DNA from 2 places in the Pseudolysinimonas sp. 10J20-29 genome. Region 1 is predicted to be linked to the other one. Evidence: predicted binding sites of a transcription regulator. Region 1 holds the regulator's gene; the other holds the start of a gene.

Region 1 (7,827 bases):
CTCGTCGATGAAGGTGATGACCTTGCCGTCGGAGTCGTTGATCTCCTTGAGGACGGCCTTGAGCCGCTCCTCGAACTCGCCGCGGTATTTGGCTCCGGCGATGAGGGCGGCGAGGTCGAGCGAGACGAGCTGCTTGTCTTTCAGCGAGTCGGCGACGTCACCCGCGACGATGCGCTGGGCGAGGCCCTCGACGACGGCGGTCTTGCCGACGCCGGGCTCCCCGATGAGCACGGGGTTGTTCTTGGTGCGGCGGGTGAGCACCTGGCTGATGCGGCGGATCTCCGAGTCGCGCCCGATGACCGGGTCGAGCTTGCCGCTCTTGGCGATCTCGGTGAGGTTGACGCCGTACTGCTCGAGGGCGCTCTTCTGCTCCTCCTGGCTGGAGGGCGCGCCTTGCATGTTCGCCATGGTGCTCCAAACTTGAGTGCGTGTGACTCAAGTTTACACCCGGCGACGCGAGGCCGTCACTGTGAACTTGCTGGTGCGGTGCACCTGGCGGGTCGGTCCGACCACGCGCTCGAGCACGGCGCGGTGCCCGAGATGCGAGTTGAAGACCGTCCACAGCTCGCCGCCCGGGCGCAGCACGCGTGCGGCCCCCTCGAAGATCGCGCGCGAGACCCCCTCGTGCACGGCGGCGCCGCTGTGGAACGGCGGGTTCAGCACGATCAGGTCGGCGCTGGCGGGCGGCTGGGCCGCGAGTGCGGCATCGCGTTCGACCTCCACCTCGAGTCCGTTCGCCGCCATGGTGAGCCGCGCCGACTCGACGGCGGCGCTCGACTGGTCGCTCGCGAGCACCCGCGCCTCGGGGCGCAGTCGGGCGAGAGAGGCGGCGAGGATGCCGGTGCCGCAGCCCAGATCGATCGCCCGATCGAAGGCGGGAAGCCGATCGAACACGTCGAGCAGGGCGCGCGTGCCGATGTCGAGCGAGGTGCCGGCGAAGACACCTCCGGTCGCGACCACCCACAGGCCGAGCTCATCGTGGAACTCGCGACGAGGTTCGACGGCTCCGCCCGGCCGCGGACCGCGCGCGATCAAAAGACGGGACTTCTGCCGCGCGAGCGAGACGTCGAGCCGGTCGAAGTGCCGTCGCAGCACCTCGTTCATGCGCGGTGTCATGTGCTTGAGTCGCCCGCCCGCGATGACGACCACCTCGGGGTCGGCCTCCCGGGCGATCAGCGCCGCGATCTCCTCCAGTGCCTCCAACGATCGCGGCAGCCGCACGAGCACCAGCGTCGCGCCCGCGACGAGTTCGGCATCGAGCGGCAGCTGCCGGTAGTCGCCCGCGCCGTTCGCACGCAGCGCGAGCTCGCCGAGCAGGGCATCCTGATGCACCCGCACCCCGCTCGCCCCGCGGTCGAGCGCGCCGAGGGTGAGCGCGCCGTGGGTGTCGCCGATGATCGCCAGTCGCGAGGTCGCGAGCGCCGACCCGGCCTGGTCGAGCAGGTAGGCATCGGCGGCGTCCCAGGCGCGAAGCTCGGGCGCCTCGAAGTCGGGCCGTCGACGCAGGTCGTCGAACGAGAACATGAGGCGCCCAGTCTAGAGGCGCCCGGTCTCGAGGCGCCCGGTCTCGAGGCGCCCGTGCGGGAGGCGCCGGACTAGCTCGCCGACGCCGAGAGCACGCGCGTGGCCTCGCGCTCGGTGTCGTCGGTGTTGTTGACCAGGTCGCGCGATCCGCGCAGCTTCGCCGCGATGTGCTCGCCGACCGTGATCGGCTTGTAGAGCGGCTCCTCCCCCTCGGCGAGGATGCCCGGGAGCGTCGAGATCACGGCGTCGACGTCGCCGTCGAAGAAGTAGGCAGCCGAGCGGCGGCGGCGGATCGTGCCGTTGATCACCGGGGGCTTCACCCGGTGCAGGGTCGAGCGCCACTGGTCGTTCGTGAGACGCGCGGTCACGTCACCGAGGTTCACCAGCAGCGCACCCGGCAGCGGCGAGACGTCGTTCCAGCCGCCCTGGTCGTCGAGCACCTGGAGGCCCTTGACGTCGTCGGCCCACAGCAGCGTGACGATGCCGAAATCGGTGTGCTCGCCCATGCCGATCAGGTCGCCGTCGAGTTCGACCTTCGCGCCGTCCGGCAGCGCGTAGTTGTTCATGCGCAGCACGTCGAGCGAGTGGTCGGTCATGCCGGCGAGCGTGCCGGCCGGCAGGTGGAGCGCGTCCTCGAAGATGCGGATCATGACGTGCGCGACCGATCCGGCGTGCGTCATCCAGTTCTCGACGTCGGACTGGAACTCTTCGACCTCGGGCCAGATGTTCGCCGCGTAGTCGATCGGATCGAGTTCGACGTGCGGGTAGTCGGCCTGGGTGGCGCCGGTGTTGAACGCCTCGAAGAAGTCGTTCATGCGCTCGGCCTTCTCGACGCCGAGGCTGTAGCTGAGGCGCTCCGACTTCGGCGGGGAGTAGCCGCGGTTGATGCCCTTCGGCGCGCGGTAGCGCTTCTTCTCCTCGAGCGGCAGCGCGAAGAAGCGGTCGATGGCGCGGCCGAGCCGCTGCCAGGTCTCCAGCGGGATGCCGTGGCCGGTGATCTGCATGAAGCCGACCGTGCGGGCGGCCTCGTCGATCTGGCGGGCGATCTCGCGACGCTCCTCGTCGCTGCCCTCGCCGATGTAGGCGCTGATGTCGATCGCGGGGACGGCAAAGACGGACATGTAGGCTCTCCTCACGATCGCGATCCGAGGGATTGCGGCTGATAGGTATTGGTTATCGCTATCTTGTCCGATTCCCCGCGCGAACAGGTTTCCGACGCGTTACAGATCGATGAGAACGACCGCGTCCTCGGCGTCATCGGCACCGCGATCGCCGACGCGCGGGCCGCCGCGGGCCTCTCGATGCGAGAACTCGCCCGCCGCGCCAAGGTCAGCCAGCCATTCCTCAGCCAGGTCGAGCGCGGCCGCACCGTTCCCTCGCTGCTGACGCTGTACCGCATCGCCGGCGCCCTCGAGATCTCGCCGAGCTCGCTGATGCCCGCGATCGGCGGGGAGAGCGAGACCCTCGTCGTCCGCGCCGACGAGGGCGCCCGGCTGCCGGTGAGTGACCGCACCGACGCCGCCGTCGGCCGACTGCTCGCCGCGGGACCCGATCACCGGCTCGAGGTCGTCGAGTACCGCATCCGGCCCGGCGAGGACCTCGGCGGCTGGTTCGAGTCCACCGGGGAGATGACCGTCTACCTCGTCGACGGCTCGCTCGACGTCGAGGTCGAGCAGGTCGGACAGTGGACGCTGGCCGCGGGCGACGCGATCACGCATCCAGCGGATCGCCCGCACCGCTGGCGGCCCGGCCCGGACGGCGCGACCGTGCTGCTGGCGCTCGCCCGCGAGATCGGCACCGCCCAGCCGGGGCGGCGCAGCGTCGAGGGCTGAGCCTCAGTCGCTCGGCGGCAGCATCGGCCGCCAGACGACGACCTGGTTGCGCTTCACGCGCGTGCCCGCCCGCAGGCTCACCACGTCGCCGCGCGCGCCCGCCGCGAACACACGACGGCCGGGGCGATTGAGCAGCTCATCGGCGAGGGCGCCCTCGAGCTCCCGCACGCGCTCGGTGAGCGCCTCGACCTCATTCTCGAGCTCGAGAATGCGCCGGATGCCCTCCAGGTTGAGCCCCTCGGAGCTCAGCCGGGCGATCTCGCGCAGCTGCACCACGTCGCGCATCGAGTAGCGCCGCGACTGGCCGGCGGTGCGGCGCGGGCTGACCAGCCCCATGCGGTCGTACTGCCGCAGCGTCTGAGGATGCATCCCGCTCAGCTCGGCCGCGACGGCAATCGCGAACAGCGGGCTGTTCTCGTCAACGGTCATCGCGTCCCCCGTGCCTTATGCGTTCCGAGCTCGACTCAGCAGATCATCTCGCGGATTCTCGGCCGGCATCGCCGCCGCGAAGTCATCCAGCGCCTGACGCGCCTTGTCCGGCAGATGGCTCGGCACCGCCACCACGACGGTGGCGAGCAGGTCGCCAGTGCCCTTCGCCGTAACGACGCCGCGGCCCTTGACGCGCAGCACCCGCCCGCTCGGCGTTCCGGGGGCGACTCGCAGGCGCACCGGGTCGCCGTCGAGGGTCGGAACCTCGATCGTCGCGCCATTGACCGCCTCGACGAACGTGACCGGGACATCGACGCGCAGGTTCAGGCCGTCGCGGGTGAACACCGGATGCGGGCGCACCGAGACGGCGATCACCAGGTCGCCGGGCTGTCCGCCGTCCGGGCTCGGCGAACCGGCCCCGCGGACGCGGATCTTCTGACCGTCGGCCACCCCCGAGGGGATCTTCGCCTTGGTCGTGCGTCCGCTCTGCATCTGGATGCTCACGGTGGTGCCGTGGATCGCGTCGAGGAAGTCGATCGTCGTCGCGCCGACCGCGTCGGCGCCCTTGGTGGGGCCGCCGAATCCGCGGTAGCCGCCGCTCGAGGTGCCGAAGCCGCCGGCGCTGGCTCCGCCGAACATGCCGCCCAGCAGGTCCTCGAACTCGGACTGGCGCGCGCTCGCGCGACGGCCGCCGCGCGGACCGCCCGGCTGACCGAACAGGCCGCTGAACACGTCGTCGAAGCCGCCCTGGGGGCCGCCGGCGGTGAACCGCGCACCGCCGGCGCCCATGGCGCGCATCTGGTCGTACTCGGCGCGCTGCTCCGGATCGGAGAGCACCGTGTACGCCTCGCTGACCTCTTTGAACCGCGCCTCGGCCTTCGCATCGCCCGGATTGGAGTCCGGGTGATACTGCCGAGCCAGCTTGCGATAGACCTTCTTCAGCTCGGCATCGGAGGCATCCTTCGACGTGCCCAGCACGGCGTAGAAGTCCTTCTCGAACCAGTCCTGACTGGCCATCGGATCTCCGCTCGTTCTATTCGGGGACGCTGACGGCGACCTTGGCCGCGCGAATGAGCCGCTCGCCGAGGGCGTAGCCGGGCTCGATCACATCGGCCACGGTGTTCACCGTCACCTCCGCGCTCGGGAGCTGCACGAGGGCCTCGTGGAGCTTCGGGTCGAAGGGCTCGCCCTTCTCGCCGACGCGCCGCAGCCCGTACTTCTCGAAGCCCGCACGGATCTTCTGCGACACGATCGTGAGCGGGCTGCCCTCGACCAGGTCGCCGTGCGCGTCCGCGCGATCGAGGTCGTCGATCGCGGGAAGCAGCGAGCGGATCACCTCGGCGATGACCGCCTCGCGGTTCGCCTGGCGGTCGCGCTCCACCCGGGTGCGGAAGTTCTTGAGCTCGGCCTCGGCACGAGCGGCCCGCTCGCGGTACTCCGCGACCAGGTCCCGCTCGGCCTCGGCCAGCAGCTCAAGATCGGCGTCGCTCAGCTCGACATCGGCGTCCTCCGCCGCGATCAGGTCCTCGACTCCGTCGACCTCGGCGGTGGCGCCGTCCTCCGACGCCACCTCCTCGGTCGACTCCTCGGGCGCCTCATCGGGCGTCGTGGGCTCGTCGTTGTTGCTTCGCTCGTCCGACATGACTACTTCTTGGGCTCCTCGTCGTCGACGATCTCCGCGTCGACGATGTCGTCCTCACCGGGCTGCTCGGCGGCGGGCTCGCCCGCCTCGCCGGCCGCCGCGGCGGCCTCCGCGTCGGCGGCACCGGCCGCGTAGATCGCCTCGCCGAGCTTCGTCTGGCTCTCGCTGAGCTTGTCGAACGCGGTCTTCACGGCCGCGTCGTCCTCGCCCTGGAGCGCGGTCTTCAGCGCATCCACGTCGCCCTGCACCTCGGTCTTGACGTCCTCGGGCAGCTTCTCGGCGTTGTCGGTGATGAGCTTGTCGACCGAGTAGGCGAGCTGCTCGGCGGCGTTGCGGGTCTCCGCCGACTCACGGCGGGCCTTGTCCTCCGCGGCGTGCTCCTCGGCCTCGCGCACCATGCGCTCGATGTCGTCCTTCGGCAGCGACGAGCCGCCGGTGATGGTCATCGACTGCTCCTTGCCGGTGCCCTTGTCCTTGGCGGACACGTGCACGATGCCGTTCGCGTCGATGTCGAAGGTGACCTCGACCTGCGGAACGCCGCGCGGCGCGGGGGCGATGCCGGTCAGCTCGAAGGTGCCGAGCGGCTTGTTGTCACGCGTGAACTCGCGCTCGCCCTGGTACACCTGGATCGCGACCGACGGCTGGTTGTCGTCGGCGGTCGTGAAGGTCTCGCTGCGCTTGGTCGGGATGGCCGTGTTGCGCTCGATGAGCTTGGTCATGATGCCGCCCTTGGTCTCGATGCCGAGACTCAGCGGGGTGACGTCGATGAGCAGCACGTCCTTGCGCTCACCCTTCAGCACACCGGCCTGCAGCGCGGCGCCGACGGCGACGACCTCGTCCGGGTTGACGCCCTTGTTCGGGTCCTTGCCGCCGAGCTCCTTCTTGACGAGCTCCGCGACGGCCGGCATGCGGGTGGAGCCGCCGACGAGCACGACGTGCGCGATGTCGGCGACCTTGATGCCCGCCTCCTTGATGACGTCCTGGAACGGCTTCTTGGTGCGGTCGAGGAGGTCGGAGGTCATCTGCTCGAACTGGGCGCGGGTGAGCGACTCGTCGAGGTTGGCCGGGCCGTTCTCGGTGAGCGAGAGGTAGGGCAGCTGGATGTTGGTGCTGGTCGAGCTCGACAGCTCCTTCTTGGCCTGCTCCGCCGCCTCCTTGAGTCGCTGGAGGGCGATCTTGTCCTTGGAGACGTCGACGCCGGTGGTCTCCTTGAACTTCTTGATGAGGTGCTCGACGACGCGGTGGTCCCAGTCGTCACCGCCGAGGCGGTTGTCACCGGCGGTGGCGCGCACCTGGATGGTCGAGAAGTCGTCGTCCTTGCCCACCTCGAGGAGGGAGACGTCGAAGGTTCCGCCACCGAGGTCGAAGACGAGGATGAGCTCGTCCTCCTTGCCCTTGTCGAGGCCGTAGGCCAGGGCCGCGGCGGTCGGCTCGTTGATGATGCGCAGCACGTTGAGGCCCGCGATCTCACCGGCCTCCTTGGTGGCCTGACGCTCGGCGTCGTTGAAGTAGGCGGGAACCGTGATGACGGCGTCGGTGACGTTCTCGCCCAGGTACTGCTCGGCGTCGCGCTTCAGCTTGCCGAGGATGCGGGCCGAGAGCTCCTGCGGCGTGTACTTCTTGCCGTCGATCTCGGTCGACCAGTCGGTGCCCATGTGGCGCTTGACGCTCGCGATGGTGCGGTCGACGTTGGTGACCGCCTGGCGCTTCGCGGTCTCTCCGACGAGGACCTCGCCGTCCTTGGTGAACGCGACGATCGACGGCGTCGTGCGGAATCCCTCCGCGTTGGCGATGACGGTGGGTTCGCCACCTTCGAGGACGGAGACGACCGAGTTGGTCGTTCCGAGGTCGATTCCGACTGCTCGAGCCATGTGGGGTATCTCCTTGTGAGTCTGTGGTTCACGACGGGGTGAGGTTCACCTTGAGTCGCGCGGTATCAAGTTTACGGTCGCGTTCCTGTGCGTCAAGTTGACACAGCGAATCTTGAGTCTTCTCGACTCAAGTCACGCCGCGCCGGGGTGTTCTTTACCGCCGGTTCACCCGACAGCAGTAGCGTGCGTGCATGACCGAGACCACGCCGGGTGCCGACGACGCTGACGACACCACCACCCCGCCGACTCCGCCGATCTACGGGAACACCCGCGCCATCGGCACCGTGGGGCAGGGGCTGCTCGCCGACCAGCCGATTCCGAAGTCGCGCGTGCGCGCCTGGGCGCTGTGGGACTGGGGCTCCGCCTCGTTCAACGCGGTCGTCACGACCTTCGTCTTCTCGACCTACCTCGCCAGCAGCCTCTTCGTCGACCCCGAGATCGTGGCCGCGGCGGCCGGCGACGACAGCAACCCGGCGCTCGTCGCCGCCGAGGCGGCCAACGCCACCGTGATCTCGGGGGCGCTCACCAT
Region 2 (7,827 bases), 350 kb from region 1:
CCACGGCTACGACACCGACGTGAACAAGCGCGGCGGCCGCGTCTCGGCGGGCCAGCGCCAGCTGCTGTCGTTCGCGCGCGCGTTCCTGGCGAACCCGGCGGTGCTGATTCTGGATGAGGCGACCGCCTCGCTCGACATCCCGAGCGAGCGGCTCGTGCAGGAGGGGCTGACGACGCTGCTGGCCGACCGCACGGCGATCATCATCGCGCACCGGCTGTCGACGGTCGCGATCGCCGACCGGGTGCTGGTGATGGAGCACGGCCGCATCGTCGAGGATGGCGCCCCCGCCGACCTGATCGGCGGCAGCGGGCGCTTCGCGAAGCTGCACGCCGCCTGGCGCGACTCGCTGGTCTAGCGCGGCGCCCAGCGTGCGGACGGGGCGACGCGGTACGCGCTGCCGTCGGCCGCCCAGATGAGCGGCGTGCCCTCGGCGCGGAAGTGCTCGAGGGCGCGCTCCTCGTGCCCGGCCGCCGCATGACCGGAGGAGCGGATGACACGCCACCAGGGCACGTCGGCGCCCGAGCGGGCCAGGACGGTGCCGACCGTTCGGGCCCCGCGCGAGCCGAGCGCGGCGGCGATGTCGCCGTAGCTCATGACCTTCCCGGGCGGGATCTCGGCCACCAGGTCGAGCACGGCCGACGCGAAGTCGGGCTGCGGGTGGGTCACGCGGAGGCTCAGGAGGGCGCGGCTAGAGCTTGAGCGCGCCGAGCTTCTCGCCGTACGGGGTCTCGCCGATGATCTCGAAGCCGACCGCCTTGAAGAACTCCTCGGGGCCTTCGTCGCCGCTCGCCCAGACGACGGTCACGTGGTCGAAGCCGCGGCTGCGCGCCTCGTCGGCGAACGCCTTCACGGCGAACCGGCCGACGCCCTTTCCCTGCGCCTCGGCGGCGACGTGCACGCGCCACAGCGCGGCGCGCAGGTACTCCTCGCTCGCGTCGGCGTCGAAGGCGCCCATGATGTAGCCGACGACGTGGTCGTCCTCGTCGAGCACGACGCGGGGCCAGGAGCCGGAGGCGTCGAGCTTGTCCTCGGCGGCGGTGTAGGTCTCGGGTTCGATGAACGCCTCTTGACCGGGCTTGAGCGTGAGGCTGTTCGCCGCCGCAATGGTCTGGGCGGTCAGGTCATGCAGTCTCAGCTCTGCCATAACGACAGGGTAACGCCCCGCGACGATTCGCGGTGGAATCTCTCGATGTCGAGATAGTTCTGAGAGCGGGTAGTCTGTGATGGGCCGGTTCCGGTCCCCTGACAGTCTCCCGAAAGGACGCGGCGTGGTCGACAAGATCAAGGTCGAAGGCAAGGTCGTCGAACTCGACGGCGACGAGATGACGCGGATCATCTGGCAGTTCATCAAGGACCGCCTGATCCACCCCTACCTCGACATTGAGCTCGAATACTACGACCTCGGCATCGAGCACCGTGACGCCACCGACGACCAGGTCACGGTCGACGCGGCGCACGCGATCCAGAAGCACGGCGTCGGCGTCAAGTGCGCGACGATCACGCCCGACGAGGCGCGCGTCGAGGAGTTCGGCCTGAAGAAGATGTGGCGCAGCCCCAACGGCACGATCCGCAACATCCTCGGCGGCGTCATCTTCCGCGAGCCGATCATCATCTCGAACATCCCGCGACTGGTTCCCGGGTGGAACAAGCCGATCATCATCGGCCGCCACGCCTTCGGCGACCAGTACCGCGCCACCGACTTCGTGTTCAAGGGCAAGGGCAAGCTCACGGTCGAGTTCGCGCCCGAGGACGGCTCCGAGCCGATGAAGTTCGAGGTCTACGACGCGCCCGATGACGGCATCGCGCAGGTGCAGTACAACCAGGATGCGTCGATCCGCGACTTCGCGCGCGCCTCGCTGAACTACGGCCTGGCCCGCAAGTACCCGGTCTACCTCTCGACGAAGAACACGATCCTGAAGGCCTACGACGGCCGGTTCAAGGACATCTTCCAGGAGATCTACGACGCCGAGTTCAAGGACCAGTTCGAGGCCGCCGGCATCTCCTACGAGCACCGCCTCATCGACGACATGGTCGCCTCGGCCATGAAGTGGGAGGGCGGCTACGTCTGGGCCTGCAAGAACTACGACGGCGACGTGCAGTCCGACACCGTCGCGCAGGGCTTCGGCTCGCTCGGCCTGATGACGAGCGTGCTCACCACGCCCGACGGCGCGATCGTGGAGGCGGAGGCGGCGCACGGCACCGTCACGCGTCACTACCGCCAGCACCAGCAGGGCAAGCCCACCTCGACCAACCCGATCGCCTCGATCTTCGCGTGGACGCGGGGCCTCATGCACCGCGGCAAGCTCGACGGCAACCAGGCGCTGATCACCTTCGCCGAGACGCTCGAGAACGTCGTCATCACGACGGTCGAGAGCGGCAAGATGACGAAGGACCTGGCGCTGCTGGTCGGCCCCGAGCAGGAATGGCAGACCACCGAGGACTTCCTCGCGACGCTCGACGAGAACCTCAAGGCCCGCCTGGGCTAGTCGCCCCGCGACGGCTTCGTCGTCAGCGCCCGTGCCTCCGCGCGGGCGCTGACGCCGTTAACGACGCCGCGCCCCGGCGTGCCGCCGGGAACCCGAGTAGCGTCGAGGCATCCGCAGCGCGGACGTGCTGCGGAGACGACGACCGATTCGCGGAGGTTCTCATGGCACGCATCCTGGTGATCGGCGGTCACGGCAAGGTGGCGCTGCTGCTCGCGCCGATCCTGGCGGAGCGCGGCGACGCCGTCTCGGCGGTGATCCGCAACCCGGAGCACGCGGGCGAGGTGGAGGCGCGCGGAGCCACCCCGGTCGTCTGCGACATCGAGGCGGCGGATGTCGACGAACTGGCCGCGCTCGCGCAGGGACACGACGCGGTCGTCTGGTCGGCGGGCGCGGGCGGCGGCGATCCGGAGCGCACCTACGCCGTCGATCGGGATGCGGCGATCCGCATGATGGACGCTGCGCTCGCCGCGGGCGTCTCCCGATTCGTGATGGTTTCGTACTTCGGGGCCGGAGCCGATCATGGAGTGCCCGACGACAACCCCTTCTTCGCATACGCGGAGTCGAAGTCGACCGCCGACCAGTTCCTGCGGGCGAGCGCGCTGGACTGGACGATTCTGGCGCCCAGCAGCCTGACCCTCGACGAGCCGACCGGGGAGATTGACGCCGAGGCCGAGAGCGCCGGGTCGGTGAGCCGGGGCGATGTCGCCGCGGTGATCGCTCAGACCCTGGTCGAGCCGCGCACGATCCACCGCACGATCCGGTTCAACACGGGCCGCACCCCGATCGCCGAGGCGCTGCAGGCCTGATCTGCCGCGACCCGCACCGGCGCGAACGGAAACGGACCCGGATGCGGGGGGAGCATCCGGGTCCGCGTGAGGGGGCGGCCGCGGCCGCGACCTCGGCCTAGGCCTTGACCTCGGCCTTGCCCGAGTGCTTGGCCTGGATCTCGATCTTGCGCGGCTTGGCCTCCTCCGCCACCGGGATCAGCACGCTCAGCACGCCGTTCTCGTAGCTCGCCGAGATCTTGGCGGTGTCGATGCCCTGTCCCAGGTTCAGCTGGCGCAGGAAGCTGCCGGCCGGACGCTCGCGCGTGAGCCACTTGACGCCCTCCTGCGAGCGCGGGGTGCGCTCGGCGCGGATGGTCAGCAGTTGGCCATCGACGTCCATGTCGACGCTGCCCGGGTCGACGCCGGGAAGGTCGGCGGTGAGCACGTAGTGGTCGCCGTCGCGGTAGAGATCCATCGGCATGAGGCGGGGGCCCTGGCGGCTGTCGAGCAGTCGCTCGGTCGCGCGGTCCAGCTCACGGAAGGGGTCGAAGAGAAGTGTCATCGGGTCCTCCTGCAGATAACTGAAGAGTTGAGTCACCGTGACTCAACTGTTCATAAATTAGCACTCTCCGCCTGAGAGTGCCAGCCGAGTCGGCTTGGGATCTGCCGTGGACGCGGGCGGCGAAAACCCTGGTCAGGGGAGCCTGCGCTTACTGGCAGTCGGGGCCGGAGAGGCGTAGACAAGGAGCATGAGACGCGTCGTGGGCTTCTTCGTCCGGTACCCGCTGGTGGGCGTCACCCTGGCCGTGGGCGTCGTCGGACTCGTGCTGCTGGCGACACCGCTGAGCGCGGCGGTGCCGTGGCTCGTCGGCGGATTCGCGGCGCTCGTGGCGCTGCGCGAAGGCATCAGCATGGTGCGAAGCCTGCTGCGCCGCGAGTTCGGACTCGACCTGCTGGCGCTCATCGCGATCGTCAGCACGATCGCCGTGGGCGAGTACTGGGCCGCGTTGATCGTCGTGCTGATGCTCACCGGCGGCGAGGCGCTCGAGGACTTCGCCGCGGGACGCGCGAACCGGGAGCTCAAGGCGCTGCTCGACCGCAGCCCGCAGATCGCCCACCGGGTCGACGGCGACGCGCTTGTCGACGTCGCGGCCGACGACGTGCGGGTGGGGGACCGCATCCTCGTGCGCCCCTCCGAGGTGATCCCGGTCGACGGCGTGCTGATCAGCGCCTCGGGAACCTTCGACGAGTCGTCGATCACGGGGGAGAGCCTCCCCGTCGATCGGCAGCGCGGTGAGGCGGTGTCGAGCGGCGCCGTCAACGGCGCCGGCGTGGTCGAGATCGAGGCGACGACGCTCGCCGCCGACAGCCAGTACCAGCGCATCGTCGCGCTCGTGCGCGAGGCGACCGCCAGCACGGCGCCGCTCGTGCGACTGGCGGACCGCTACGCGGTGCCGTTCACGATCGTCTCGCTGGGCCTCGCCGCGCTCGGCTGGGCGATCTCCGGCGATCCGGTGCGCTTCGCCGAGGTGCTTGTCGTCGCGACCCCGTGCCCGCTGCTGATCGCGGCCCCGGTGGCGTTCATGGGCGGAATGGGCCGGGCGGCCAAGGAGGGCATCGTCATGAAGTCCGCCGGCTCGCTGGAGACCCTCGCCCGCGTGCGCACGGCCGTCTTCGACAAGACCGGCACGCTGACAAGCGGGATGCCCGAGCTGGTGCGCGTCGAGCTCGCCGGCGAGCTCTCCGAGCGGGAGCTCCTCGGGCTGGTCGGCGCCGCCGAGCGCGCCTCCAGTCACGTGCTGGCGCAGGCGCTCCGTGCGGCGATCGCGGCGCGCGGCATCGCCGAGCCGCCGGTCGGCGAGGCGGAGGAGGTCGCGACGACCGGGGTGCGGGCGATCGTCGGCGGCCGCACGGTCCTCGTTGGCAAGCCCGCCTTCGTGGCGGAGAGCGTCGTAGGCCTGGAGCGGGCGACCCTCGAGCCCGGCGAGGCGGCTGTCTACGTCGGCGTCGACGGCACGTTCGCGGGGGCCGTCATTCTGCGCGACCGGCCGCGACCCGAGGCGCGGGAGACGCTGGCCACGCTGGCGGCGCTCGGCATCCAACGCACCCTCGTCGTCACCGGCGATGTGAGCGACACCGCCGAGTCGATCGCCGCCGAGGTCGGCATCGGGGAGGTGCACGCGGAGTGCCGCCCCGAGGACAAGGTGCGGATCCTGCGGGAGCTTCCCGAGCGTCCCGTCATGATGACCGGCGACGGCGTCAACGATGCGCCGGTGCTCGCCGTCGCCGAGGTGGGCATCGCGCTGGGCGCGCGCGGCACGACCGTCGCGAGCGAGTCCGCCGACATCGTGCTGCTGCTCGACGACCTGCACGGCGTCGCGCGCGCCGTCGCGATCGGCCAGCGCACCGTGTCGATCGCGCTGCAGAGCATCTGGATCGGCATCGCGATCAGCATCGGGCTCATGCTGTTCGCGCTCACCGGCTCGCTGCCCGCGATCGTCGGGGCGGGGCTCCAGGAGGTCGTCGACCTCGTCGCCATCCTGGCGGCGCTGCGCGCCCTGCGACCCGGACAGCGCGAGAAGTCAGTAGCCCAGGAACACGTCCGTGCGGGGGTGTCGGACACCCGCGCGATGGAGGGTGCGGCGCAGGGCTCCCACGAGTGACGGCGGGCCCGACAGGTACGCGGTGCGCGCGGGGGCGTCGGGCACGGCGGCCAGAATCGCCTCGGCGCTCAGGCGATCCGGGCCGATCCAGCTCCACCCCGGCCGCAGCTCGGCGGGCTCGTCGGGGGAGGCGATGACGACGCGCGCGCCGCTGCGCTCCAGCTCGGGCAGGTAGGCGAGCTCCGCGCTGTCGGAGACCGCGTAGACCACGACGACGTCCGGCGCGACACCGCGCGCCCGACCGTCGGCCGCCAGCTGCTCCAGGTGTCCGATGAACGGCGTGATGCCGATCCCGCCCGCGACCAGCAGCAGGGGCGCGGCGGGGTCGCGGGGCAGCACGAAGTCGCCGCCGACCGAGGTCGCGCCGAGGCGCGCGCCCGGTTCGAGCGCGAGCAGGCGCTGCTTGAAGCTGGAGGCGGGCGGCGTCACGCGCACGCCGATCTTGAGCCGATCGTCCGCGGCGGAGGCGATGCTGAACATCCGTCGATCGCCGCGACCGTCGGCCCGCCGATGCGGCAGAGCGAGCTCGATGAACTGACCCGCCGTGAAGCGCACCGGCGCGAGCGGCCGCAGCTCGAACTCCCAGCTCGTCGGGGTCAGCTGGCGCTTGGACAGGAGCTCCAGGCGGATTCCGCGGCGCTGGCCGAGCAGGAACGAGACGGCGTTGCCGACGATCAGCGCGAACTCCGGCGTCGAGCTGATCGGGCCGAGCGTGAGCGCTCCGAGCTCGAGCGAGCCCGTCGAGAAGGGCACGCTCAGGATCACGGCGACCAGCGCGCCGATGACGACCTGCTGGCGCCGCCGCGGCGGCAGCGTGAGCGGCTCGCTCAGCATGAAGCCGACGAAGAAGATCAGGGGCGACGAGGCGAGCGCGAAGCCGAGCGCGGTGCCGAGGTCCGAGCCGGCGCTGAGGTACCGGGTCAGCAGGATCGCGGTGGCGACCGCCACGGCGACCGCGCCGAGGGGCAGATGGCGCGTCCGGAACAGGATGAGCGCCGCCGCAATCGCGACGAGCGGCAGCAGCGGCGGCGTGCCTACCCACCAGGTCGCCGTCGTGAGCCCGAACACGCCGGCGATGAAGACGCCCGTCGCGGCGGGGTTGAACAGGTGACGCCCGCGCACCGCCAGCAGGTACTTGCTGGACGCGGCGATCACCCCGGCGCCCGCGCTCGCCGCCAGGCTCCACGGGTCCAGGCTCGCCGGAAGGATGAAGAACACCAGCAGGGCCGTGATCGTCGACGAGTCGTAGTGCGGGCTCACGCGCGCGATGCGGGCGGCGGCGAGGTTGGCGGCGTGGGTGGCGACGAGCAGCACCGCGAGCGAGCCGAGCAGTTCGAGCGGCGTGAAGGCGAGCTCGCCGAACGCGGCGAGTCCGAGCGCCGCGATCACGAGCACGCTGAGGCTCGCGATCACCAGCCGGTAGGTCGTCAGGTGGCCGAGAAGTCGATCGAGGGGGGTGATCACAGGAAGAGCTCTCCGGGGAAGTCGGCGGAGACGTCGAAGCGTCCGTCGGCGAACAGTCTGACGTGTTCCACGCGGTGGCGCCGGAGGAAGTCCGGGTCGACGTCGAAGAACAGCGCGGTGGCGGCGCCGTCGGCGACGAGCGCCGAATCGGCGATCGCCCAGGTCGCCACGACGTGCGGGGTCGGCAGGCCCGTGATCGCGTCCAGCACGTGATGGTTCACGTCGGCCCAGCGCCGACGATTGGTGGCGCTGGCGCACAGCGCGCGGCGGCCGGGCTCCGCGACGCCGACCGCGCGCCGCGGATCGGCGGGGTGCTCGAGGGCGATCCGCAGCTCGAGGTCGCCGCGGCCGCGCAGGTCGCCGCTGGCGTCGATCAGGTACTCGGCGATGTCGGCGAGGTCCAGCAGCTCGGCCACCAGGTCGACGAGGTAGCCCTTGCCGGCGGCG

What was found. Region 1 encodes HspR, which represses chaperone genes until heat shock. Its sites were predicted from a motif close to AAGTTGAGTCNNNNNGACTCAACTT; they were not measured.
Region 2: AC0L6Y_RS10220 (Hsp20/alpha crystallin family protein) is a predicted target of HspR. The motif match lies at 3,840-3,864, and genes of this name have one in related genera.

Annotation. Positions count from the first base shown of each region.
Region 1 covers NZ_CM147917.1:2,464,263-2,472,089, forward strand. Annotated here, with positions in the region: gene AC0L6Y_RS11925 (ATP-dependent Clp protease ATP-binding subunit) at 1-408, opposite strand, end outside; gene AC0L6Y_RS11930 (class I SAM-dependent methyltransferase) at 442-1,524, opposite strand; gene AC0L6Y_RS11935 (isopenicillin N synthase family dioxygenase) at 1,596-2,645, opposite strand; gene AC0L6Y_RS11940 (helix-turn-helix domain-containing protein) at 2,709-3,356, shown strand; gene AC0L6Y_RS11945 (heat shock protein transcriptional repressor HspR) at 3,360-3,785, opposite strand; gene AC0L6Y_RS11950 (DnaJ C-terminal domain-containing protein) at 3,801-4,802, opposite strand; gene AC0L6Y_RS11955 (nucleotide exchange factor GrpE) at 4,819-5,427, opposite strand; gene dnaK (molecular chaperone DnaK) at 5,430-7,298, opposite strand; gene AC0L6Y_RS11965 (MFS transporter) at 7,490-7,827, shown strand, end outside.
Region 2 covers NZ_CM147917.1:2,113,540-2,121,366, reverse strand. Annotated here, with positions in the region: gene AC0L6Y_RS10245 (ABC transporter ATP-binding protein) at 1-355, shown strand, start outside; gene AC0L6Y_RS10240 (MGMT family protein) at 352-666, opposite strand; gene AC0L6Y_RS10235 (GNAT family N-acetyltransferase) at 689-1,144, opposite strand; gene AC0L6Y_RS10230 (NADP-dependent isocitrate dehydrogenase) at 1,323-2,486, shown strand; gene AC0L6Y_RS10225 (SDR family oxidoreductase) at 2,648-3,292, shown strand; gene AC0L6Y_RS10220 (Hsp20/alpha crystallin family protein) at 3,390-3,815, opposite strand; gene AC0L6Y_RS10215 (heavy metal translocating P-type ATPase) at 4,003-5,916, shown strand; gene AC0L6Y_RS10210 (ferredoxin--NADP reductase) at 5,836-7,380, opposite strand; gene AC0L6Y_RS10205 (FAD:protein FMN transferase) at 7,377-7,827, opposite strand, start outside.